Regions from separate parts of the Hydrogenophaga sp. L310 genome, predicted to be linked through region 1. Evidence: predicted binding sites of a transcription regulator. Region 1 holds the regulator's gene; the other holds the start of a gene.
The links. The regulator LexA, encoded in region 1, represses DNA repair genes until DNA is damaged. The targets are predictions, from matches to a motif close to ACTGTATNNNNATACAGT.
Positions count from the first base shown of each region.

Region 2: the regulator LexA is predicted to act here: its motif matches at 2,357-2,374, upstream of recA (recombinase RecA).

Region 1 covers NZ_JBVPZA010000015.1:37,750-42,794, forward strand. Annotated here, with positions in the region: gene AC0GNO_RS20025 (DUF6152 family protein) at 1-180, opposite strand, end outside; gene AC0GNO_RS20030 (hypothetical protein) at 192-611, opposite strand; gene AC0GNO_RS20035 (asparaginase) at 615-1,583, opposite strand; gene lexA (transcriptional repressor LexA) at 1,721-2,407, shown strand; gene AC0GNO_RS20045 (hypothetical protein) at 2,542-2,922, shown strand; gene AC0GNO_RS20050 (D-2-hydroxyacid dehydrogenase family protein) at 3,005-4,012, shown strand; gene AC0GNO_RS20055 (type IV pilus assembly protein FimV) at 4,091-5,045, opposite strand, start outside.
Region 2 covers NZ_JBVPZA010000010.1:125,716-130,760, reverse strand. Annotated here, with positions in the region: gene AC0GNO_RS17005 (sensor histidine kinase N-terminal domain-containing protein) at 1-636, opposite strand, end outside; gene AC0GNO_RS17000 (response regulator) at 853-1,527, opposite strand; gene AC0GNO_RS16995 (MarR family winged helix-turn-helix transcriptional regulator) at 1,697-2,182, opposite strand; gene recA (recombinase RecA) at 2,433-3,530, shown strand; gene recX (recombination regulator RecX) at 3,576-4,025, shown strand; gene AC0GNO_RS16980 (CZB domain-containing protein) at 4,105-4,572, shown strand; gene argC (N-acetyl-gamma-glutamyl-phosphate reductase) at 4,594-5,045, opposite strand, start outside.

The DNA.
Region 1 (5,045 bases):
GGGCAGTTCCAGCACCAGTTCGACATGGGGGTTGCGCCATTTCACCTCCACAGCCCGACCCTCCAGGTAGATGGGGCGGTTCTGGTCAAAGCTGCTCCAGCCATGGTGGGCCCATGTGGCGGCGCTCAAGCCGGAAAGACCCAGCCAGGTACCGGTCTGGATGAAGAGTCGTCTGCGCATCGCTGTCTCCTTCACACGTAGCCAATCCAGCGCCCACAGGTCAGCACCGACAACCAGATGACGGTGGAGACCCCCATGAGCGTGCGTGCGGTGCCGTCGAGCCGCTGCAGCGAGCCCCGGGCGTGAAACCAGGCGGCATTGCACGCTGCCAGCAGCAACAACAGCATCTTGGCTGTGAACACCCTATTGCCCAACAGTTCCCCGGCCTGGGTGGAAAACATCAGCAGACCCGAGGCAGCCGCCAGGCAGAAGCCCAGACCCACCAGCGTGAGACTCAGGCGGGCCAACGCAAGCACCGGCAACGCCGCACCCCAGCCGAACACCCGCAGCTCCAGCAAGATCAGGTTGCCCAGCAGCAACGCAATGCCCAGGATGTGCGCCACCTCCAGCATGGGGTAGGCCCAGGGATGGGCACCCAGCGCCTGGAACATGGCTCAGTCCTCCAGCAACTCCAGCGCCAGCGCAATACGCGCCTTGACCGGTGTGAGGCTGCGGGCATCCGACAACAACTGCCCCGGATGCGTCAACAAAGGCCCATGCGCACAACGGCTGGTTCGAACCACACGCACGCCCCTGGCCTGCGCTTCCAGCAACGCGGCCTCCAGCGCATGGTGCACCGTGCCGTTCCCAGTACCGGCCACCACGATGCCTCGCACGGCTGGGCCTGGAGCTGCATCGCTACAGGACAACAGGGCGCGCACCAGCGTGCCATCGGCGTCGGCGTGGCTGGTGAGCACGACCACCGGCGGCAAAGCCTGAGCCGACTGGATGCGCTGCAATGCAACCGGGTCCCAGAACCCGGTTTCAGAGGCCAATGGCCAGGGTCGGAACAGCCGAACCCGGCCTTCTTCCACGCAACCCAGCGGTCCGGCATCACCCGAGTCGAACGCATCCACCCGGTAAGTGTGCACCTTGCTCACGTCGGCCGCGCTGTGGATCTGCCCCGCGCACACCAACACGACGCCTTGCGCCCCGGGATGGCTGGCCACAGCCAGCGCGTCGACCAGATTCTGTGGCCCGTCCGGCACCAGCGCCGTGGCCGGTCGCATCGCGCAGGTGAACACCACCGGCTTGGCCGGTCGCAGCACGGTTTGCAGGAAGAACGCGGTCTCTTCGATGGTGTCGGTGCCGTGCGTGATCACGACCGCGTCCACCTCGGGCCGGCTGAGGTGAAAGGCCAGCCGGGTGGCCAGCTGCTGCCAGAGTGCAAAGCCCATGTCCTTGCTGTCCACCTGGGCCACCTGCTCCACTTCCAGGGGCAATCCCGCCATGGACGGAATCGATGCCAGCAGGTCCTCAACACGGACCTGACCCGCCACGTACCCGACGCCATCCCCGGGTCGGATGGCCCGGCCGGCGATGGTGCCGCCCGTGCCCAGAATGACGCACCGCCGGGTTTCCATTGCATCTGCCACTTGCCAAGTCTCCAAAACTGGTTAAAAATACAGCCACTGGATAAGAAAACAGCTTGTTGATCTGACCAGTCCCGGTCGCGAGTCTCACCAGAGTGAGTTCCTCCCCGCATTTTCACGAGGTCCCCATGATCGAGTCGCCGCTTTACCCGCCCAAGCTCACCGCCCGCCAGCAACAGATTCTGGAACTCATCCAGAGTGCCATTGCTCGCACCGGTTCTCCGCCAACGCGTGCGGAAATCGCCCATGAGCTGGGTTTCAAGTCCGCCAACGCAGCCGAAGAACATCTGCAGGCCCTTGCGCGCAAGGGCGCCATCGAGCTGGTAAGCGGCACCTCGCGCGGCATCCGCCTGCGCAACGAAGACCTCCAATCCATCAACGAGTCGCGGGGGCGCCAGCTTACACTGCCGCTGCCCAGCCTGTCGCAGCTGATGCTGCCCCTGATCGGGCGTGTGGCCGCCGGCTCGCCCATCCTGGCACAGGAACACGTGGAGCAGACTTACCACGTCGAGCGCAGCCTGTTCCAGCGCACGCCCGACTACCTGCTCAAGGTGCGCGGCATGTCCATGCGGGACGTCGGCATCATGGACGGTGACCTGCTCGCCGTGCAATCCACCAAGGAAGCCAAAAACGGCCAGATCGTGGTGGCCCGCCTGGGCGACGACGTGACCGTCAAGCGCTTCATGCGGCGCCAGCATCTGATCGAACTGCATGCAGAGAACCCGGACTACAAGACCATCGTCGTCGAACCGGGAGAGCCCTTTGAAATCGAAGGCCTGGCGGTGGGGCTCATCCGCAACAGCTTCCAGCTCTGACCCTTCGGGTCTGCGTCGCCTCAGCAGGTGGCGGGCGTTTGGTCTGGTGCGTGATACACGCGCACCAGGCACATCCCTGCGCTGGCGACTTCATCCGCAATCCTGCCTGTGTTCAACCCCTTTTGGAGTTTCGCATGGGAATCCGCTTCAACACCAACACCTGGCGCACGCCGCTGCTGCTCATCGACAGCTGGCTGCCTCCCTCATTTGAACGGGTGGGCACCGCTCGCTCGCTTCCGCAAATCCTGCAACGCTTTGTCCGTGCCGGCTGGTTGACCCGTCCCCCAAAGAGCCCTGCGGACAGCCGCACGGGCGTCATCACCGGGCACCGCGTCACCAGCCATGCCATGGTCCGAGCCTGCCATGTGCGGGTGCTGAGGACCATGGACACTTCAGGCAGTCCGCGCGCCGATGGGCGGCTGGTGATCTCCGGTCGCATCAACGATGTGTGCGCAGAGCTTGAACGCCTGGCGGCACTGGAACTCCAGTCGGAGCGCCCGCAACTGCGCGCCTGAACCCACCCGGCTGTGCCGCTCGGCCGGGAACAACCAGCCGCGACAAATGGATCGCGGTGGTCCTGCGGGCACAATAGAGGCCATGAATATTGTGATCCTTGACGACTACCAGGATGTGGTCAGAAAACTGCCCTGTGCCAGCAAACTGGCACCCTATCCCGCCAAGGTTTTCACCAACACCGTCAAGGGCGTGGGCCAGCTTTCGGTCCGGCTGCGCGATACCGATGTGCTGGTTCTGATCCGCGAGCGCACCCAGATCACGCGGCAGCTGGTTGAAAAGCTGCCGCGCCTCAAACTGATCGTGCAGACTGGCCGCGTCGGGCCCCACATCGACGTCAATGCCTGCACCGAGCGCGGCATCGCGGTGGCCGAAGGCGTCAGTTCACCGATCGCCGCCGCCGAACTGACCTGGGCGCTGATCATGTCGTCCATGCGCCGGATTCCACAATACGTGGCCAGCCTCAAACACGGTGCCTGGCAACAGTCCGGGCTGAAGGCGGCATCGATGCCGGCCAACTTTGGGCTGGGCATGGTGCTGAGTGGCAAAGTGCTGGGCATCTGGAGCTACGGTCGCATCGGCAAGCTGGTCGCGTCTTATGGCCGCGCTTTCGGGATGCGCGTGATCGTCTGGGGCAGCGAGCCAACCCAGGCACAGGCGGCGGCCGACGGCTACGAGCTCGCCACCAGTCGTGAGGCGCTGTTCGAGATGTCGGATGTGCTGAGCCTGCACCTGCGGCTCGGAGAACAAAGCGCCGGCTGCGTCACGCTGGAAGACCTCTCCCTCATGAAACCGACGTCGCTGCTGGTCAATACATCGCGCGCCGAGATTCTGGAGTCTGATGCCTTGCTGGCAGCGCTCAACCGGGGCCGTCCCGGCATGGCCGCCATCGACGTGTTTGAGTCCGAACCCATCCTGCAGGGGCACGCCCTCCTGCGGCTGGAGAACTGCATTTGCACCCCCCACATCGGCTATGTGGAACTCGACAACTACGAGATCCTGTTTTCATCGGCCTTCGACAACGTGGTCAACTTCATCAAGGGCACGCCCACGCACATCCTGAATCCGGGCGCGCTGCAGGTTCGCCGCTGAAACGATCCATCCTCAGGCAAACAAAAAAAGCGCCCGGAAGGTTCTTCCGGGCGCTTTTTTCGTGGTCTGGCAGGCTGTTCAGCCGCCCTTCCTGGACGGTGCGTTGTCCTCATCCCCATCAGGCGGCATCAAGTCCAGCACTTCAAAATCGATCAGGTTGCCCTCTTCCTGAACCGAAGAGTGCAGCGGTGGCACCGGCTTGGCCGTTGGCTCCACCGGTACAGAGACCTCAGGCAGTGAGGCTTCGAACGCTGATATCTCTGACAAGGCGTCCAGATCGACGTCCAGTCCCAGGCGTGGTGAGGCGGGGGGAATGTCATCCAACGGCTGAGTGATACGCCCCTCCAGCGATGCCGCGGCCACTGCTGCCGCGAGCCCTTTGTTGCCCACTGCCTTCAGTGGTTTGATCGCGGTGTGCTGGAAGTCGACCTGTGATGCGCTGTCGACCATCTCGCGCTTGACCAGATCCTTGGCGATGGCATGCAGCAACAGCAGTTCCCGATAGGCCTCCAGATCAAAGACCTCGGCGTCGCCTTCGTTCGCTTCGCGAAAAATCGACTGTTCAATGACATCGAGCACGCGAGGCTGCGGCCAGAGCGCCTGAATGCGGCTGAAAGCCGTTTCATAGGCTTCCAAGCCCTGGCTGTCGTCCGAATACTGATCAAAGGGGGGCGCGCCGGCGTTGAAGAGATGGTTGAATTCAACACGCAAGGCATCGTATTCGGCCCGGCGGTTCAGCTCGTGGTACAGCTTGAACAGGTCGAGGTAAGCCAGTGCGCTCGGTTCCTGGCTGTCGGCCAGATGTTCCTTGAGCACGCCAATGGCCTTGTCGGTTTCGCCGAGCGAAACGAAAAAATCGGCCTGCTGCTGGACGTCGAACAGCTCCTCGGTGGCCACCGACCGCGATACTCCGACCTGGCTGGCCGGGTATTCGCGATGGTCGCCCTCTGCACCGGCCGGCAGTCTGTTGATACCCATGGTGGAGTCATGCAGGGAACGGTATCCATCAAAGGATGACTCCCGCCCGAGGGTC
Region 2 (5,045 bases), on a different contig from region 1:
CTCGTTGAGCGGGCGGATGCCGCGCACCAGCGCCATCCACACCAGCAGCACCGCCAGCGGCAGGATCACGAACTGCGGCACCATCACGCCCTTGATGATTTCGGTGGCCAGCGTGGAGCGTTTTCCCTTGGTTTCGGCCACCTGCATCAGCACCAGGCGTTTGGGGTCCTGGTTGCGCGAGAGCCAGGCGTAGGCCACACGCACTTCGTCACCGCGCACGATGTCATCGCGCAGCATCACCCGCCCGGGTTCGGGGGTCTCGTTGTCCTGCGGCAGGGGGAAGTCGCCCTCGCCGCTGATGAGTGTGCCGCGCGGGTCCAGCACCTGGTAGTAGACGAGATCGCTGTCGTCGGCGCGCAGCAGGTCGCGTGCCTGCGGTGTCAGGTTGAAGCTCACCTGGTCGTTCTGGTTCACCACGAACTGCGTCAGCGCCTGCAGGTTGAACTCCAGCGCCCGGTCAAACGGCTTGCTCGCAATGCCCTGCGCGACAAACCAGGTCAGTGCCAGCGACAGCGGCCACAGCAGCAGCAGCGGCGTGAGCATCCAGTCCAGGATCTCGCCAAACAGGCTGCGCTGCTCGCGCTGGAACAGCCCGAACGACATCTGGCCGTTGTCGTGTTTTTTGGGATCGGACATGTCAGCTGCGGCGGTTTATCGCAAACTTGTCCGGAGCGAAGGGTTCCAACCCAGAGCACCGTGGAGCCGGCTTTGCCGGGCCACCAGTGCTGCCCCCTGGGGGGCTGAGGGCTGCGGCTCCCAGCCTGCCTGCGCAGGGTGGGACAGCCCGAAGAGTCAGGGCTTCTGGCCCTGACGCGGCCTGCAAGGCACGGGCGTTCGGCGCGGGGGGGGCCTTCATCCAGGGATTTTTTCAAGGCAATAACCCAGCCCCCGCACCGTCGCGATGCGGATCGGTCCCTTCTCGATCTTCTTGCGCAGGCGGTGGATGTAGACCTCGATGGCGTTGTTGCTCACCTCTTCGCCCCACTCGCACAGGCGCTCGACCAGCTGGTCCTTGCTCACCAGGCGCCCGGCGCGCTGCAGCAGCACTTCGAGCAGGCCCAGTTCACGCGCCGAGAGCTCGACCATCTTGCCGTCGATGGTCGCCACACGTCCGGCCTGGTCGTATTCCAGCGGGCCGTGTTTGATGGTGTTGGTGCTGCCACCCATGCCGCGGCGCGTGAGCGCGCGCACCCGCGCTTCGAGCTCCTGCAGAGAAAACGGTTTGGCCATGTAGTCGTCGGCGCCATAGTCCAGGCCCTTGACGCGTTCCTCGATGCTGTCGGCCGCCGTCAGGATCAGCACCGGCAGCGCCGAACCGCGTGACCGCAGGCGTTTGAGCACCTCCAGGCCATGCATCCGGGGCAAACCCAGGTCCAGGATCAGCAGGTCGAACTCGTTGTTGGTCATCAGTGCGGCGTCGGCTTCGCTGCCGCTGGCCACATGGTCCACAGCCGCGCCGGCCGCGCGAAGACTGCGCAGCAGACCATCGGCCAGAACCTGGTCGTCTTCGGCAATCAGGATGCGCATGCGGGTTTCCTTTGCGGCCGGTCGGACGGCCTGTAGTGGGGGCTCGGTCAGCCGCACAACCGGCTGGTGGCGGCAGGGTCTCCGCGGCCATTTTAGGCTTCGCCGAAGGGGTCGGTTCCGGGATAAACCCCCGGCGCGCGGGCCGCCTGGGCGCGTGCCGCGCGGCCATTCAGGTGCCGTACGCCTCCAGCCCCAGCGCCACCACGGTGGCCACCTCGGCGCCGACCTGGGCGCGAAATTCCGCCTCGGCCTGCGCCACCGCCTGGCGAAACGCCTCCAGCCAGAGCAGGCCGGTGCCGGTGAACACGATGCGCCTTGCGCGCGCATCCAGCGGATCGGGTTCGCGCCGCACCAGGCCCCAGGCTTCGCACTGTGTCACCAGATCGCCCATGGCCTGCTTGCTCATGCCCGCCTGGTGGGCGAGTTCGGTCAGGCGCGAGCCCTTGAGCGCCAGGTGGCGCGTGATGTGGATGTGGGCCGCGCCCACCTGCGCCCGTGCGGCGAGGTTGGACAAGCCCAGCGGCACGTTGGCATCGTGCGCCATCAGGTGCAGCACGCGCTCGTCAAAACGTCGCAAAGCCAGACCCATCAGACGGCCCAGATGTCCGGAGCGCCAGCGGTCGTCGGGGATGGCAACGTGCCGTTCAGCATTCATGGGTTCAGTCGGAAGAAGAAGTGCATCCCGCCCAGGGCGCCGCGGAACCGGCTTCGCCGGGCCGCCAGCGCCGTCCCCCTGGGGGGAAGCCGCGCAGCGGCGCAGGGGGGGATGTAAATAGTAAGGCAAATTGACCAAATAATGGCTTGTTTGATATATACAAAGCGGTAAACTGCTGTTCAAGCATCCAGCCTGTACACAAAAACACCTGTTGGAAGCGAACACCCACTCACCCGCTCAGGAGCATCACATGGACGCAACCGTCAAGAACAACCCCGTCAACAGCGAAAAGGCCAAGGCCCTGCAGGTCGCACTGGCCCAGATCGAAAAGCAGTTCGGCAAAGGCACGATCATGCGGCTGGGCGAGGGCGAGGTGATCGAAGACATCCAGGTGGTGTCCACCGGCTCGCTGGGGCTGGACATCGCGCTGGGCGTCGGCGGCCTGCCGCGGGGTCGCGTGATCGAGATCTACGGCCCGGAATCCTCGGGCAAGACCACGCTCACCCTGCAGGCCATCGCCGAAATGCAGAAAGTGGGCGGCCAGTGCGCTTTTGTCGACGCCGAACACGCGCTGGACATCCAGTACGCGCAGAAGCTCGGCGTCAACCTGCAGGACCTGCTGATCTCCCAGCCCGACACTGGCGAACAGGCGCTCGAAATCGTCGACAGCCTGGTGCGTTCCGGTGCGGTCGACCTGATCGTGGTCGACTCGGTGGCCGCGCTCACGCCCAAGGCCGAACTCGAAGGCGAGATGGGCGACAGCCTGCCCGGCCTGCAGGCCCGCCTGATGAGCCAGGCGCTGCGCAAGCTCACCGCCCACATCAAGAAGACCAACTGCATGGTCATCTTCATCAACCAGATCCGCATGAAGATCGGCGTCATGTTCGGCAGCCCTGAAACGACCACCGGTGGCAACGCGCTCAAGTTCTACGCCTCGGTGCGCCTGGACATCCGCCGCACCGGCACGATCAAGAAAGGCGAAGACTCGATCGGCAACGAGACCAGGGTCAAGGTGGTGAAGAACAAGGTGGCGTCCCCGTTCAAGACGGCCGAGTTCGACATCCTGTTTGGCGAAGGCATCAGCCGCGAAGGCGAAATCCTCGATCTGGGCGTGCTGCACAAGGTGATCGAAAAATCCGGTGCCTGGTACGCCTACAACGGCGAGAAGATCGGCCAGGGTCGCGACAACTCGCGCGAATTCCTGCGCGAGAACCCCGATCTGCGCGTCGAGATCGAGAACAAGGTGCGCACCGAACTCGGCGTGCCGCTGCTGCCCACCGACGAAGCCGCCGCGCCGGCCAAAGGTGGCAAGGCCGCCAAGGCGGAGAAAGCCGCCGTCGCCGAATAAGCGGTCCGGTGGATCGCACGCACCAATCGACAGCGGCAGGCTGAAATGGGCTTTGATCAGCCGTCACTCAAGGGCCGCGCCCTGCGTCTGCTGGCCGGCCGCGAGCATTCGCGTGCCGAGCTGGAGCGCAAGCTCAAGCCCCACGAAACCGAGCCCGGTGAACTGGCCCGCGCACTCGATGATCTGCAGGCGAAGGGCTTCATCGATGAGCGGCGGGTGGTGGCGTCGGTGCTGCACCGCCGTGCCAGCCGGCTCGGCGCGTCGCGCGTGAAGCACGAGCTGCAGGCCAAGGGCGTGAGCGCCGAAGCCGTGGCCACGGCCGTGGCTGGTCTGCAGGGTTCCGAGTTCGAGCGCGCGCGCGAGATCTGGCGCCGCAAGTTCGGTGAGCCGGCCGCCGATGCCGCGGGACAGGCCAAGCAGATGCGCTTCCTGGCCGCTCGCGGCTTTGGCGGGGATGTCATCCGAAAAGTGGTGAGCGGGCGCCACGAGGACTGAGCGGCTGAGAGCCTGGCGTTCGCATTACCATCCGGGGTATTCAAAAGCACGCCACAATGCGTGTCCCTGGAGACAAACCATGGCTTTATTCCGGCGGTTCTTTGGCGCTGAAGGGGCGGTGCACGACCACCAGCTCCAGGCGGAGGCTGCGGGCGCCGCGCAGGGCCTGGACATCGACGCCGCCGTGGCCGCCCACCAGCAGTGGAAGCAGCACGTGCTGGCGCATCTGGCCGGCCACCCCGAAGCCGGACTGGACGTCGAACAGATTTGCCGCGACGACCGTTGCGATCTGGGCCGCTGGATCCATGGTCAGGCCCGGGCCCGCCTGGGCACCTTCCCGGGGTTCACCGCCTTGCTTTCGCACCACCGCATGTTCCACCACGTGGCGTGCAATGTGCTCGCGCTGGAGCAGGCGGGCAAGCGGGCCGACGCCCGACGCATGGTGGCCGACCAGTTCGAGGCCTATTCGGACCGGGTGACGGAAGACCTGCGCTTGTTGCAGCAGGTGGTGAACCAACCCCGCAGCGAACCCGGTCGGTCGAACTGAGCGGACGGGCCGCTCAGGCTCTCAAAGGCCGAGCATGAGCTGGAGGTTTTGCACCGCGGCGCCGCTGGCGCCCTTGCCCAGGTTGTCCAGGCGCGCGATCAGCACGGCTTGACGATGGGCTTCATGGGCAAACACCCGCAGCTCCAGCTGGTTGGTGTCGTTGAGGGCGGTGGCGTCGAGCTTGCCGCTCTCCGGTGCGGGCTCCACGCTGACCCAGCCGCCGGCCGAGACACTGGCCGCGTAGTGGGCGACCAGCGCATCGTGCAGGTCGCTGGCTTTCGGCGCGCCAGGCAGGTCGTCCAGGTGCAGTGGCAGTTGTACCAGCATGCCCTGGCGGAAATTGCCCACGGCGGGCATGAAGATGGGCCGGCGGCTCAGGCCGGTGTAACGCAGGACTTCGGGAATGTGTTTGTGCGTCAGGCCGAGCGCATAAGCCTCGTGCAGCGGGGCTTCGCCTTTTTCATAGGCTTCGA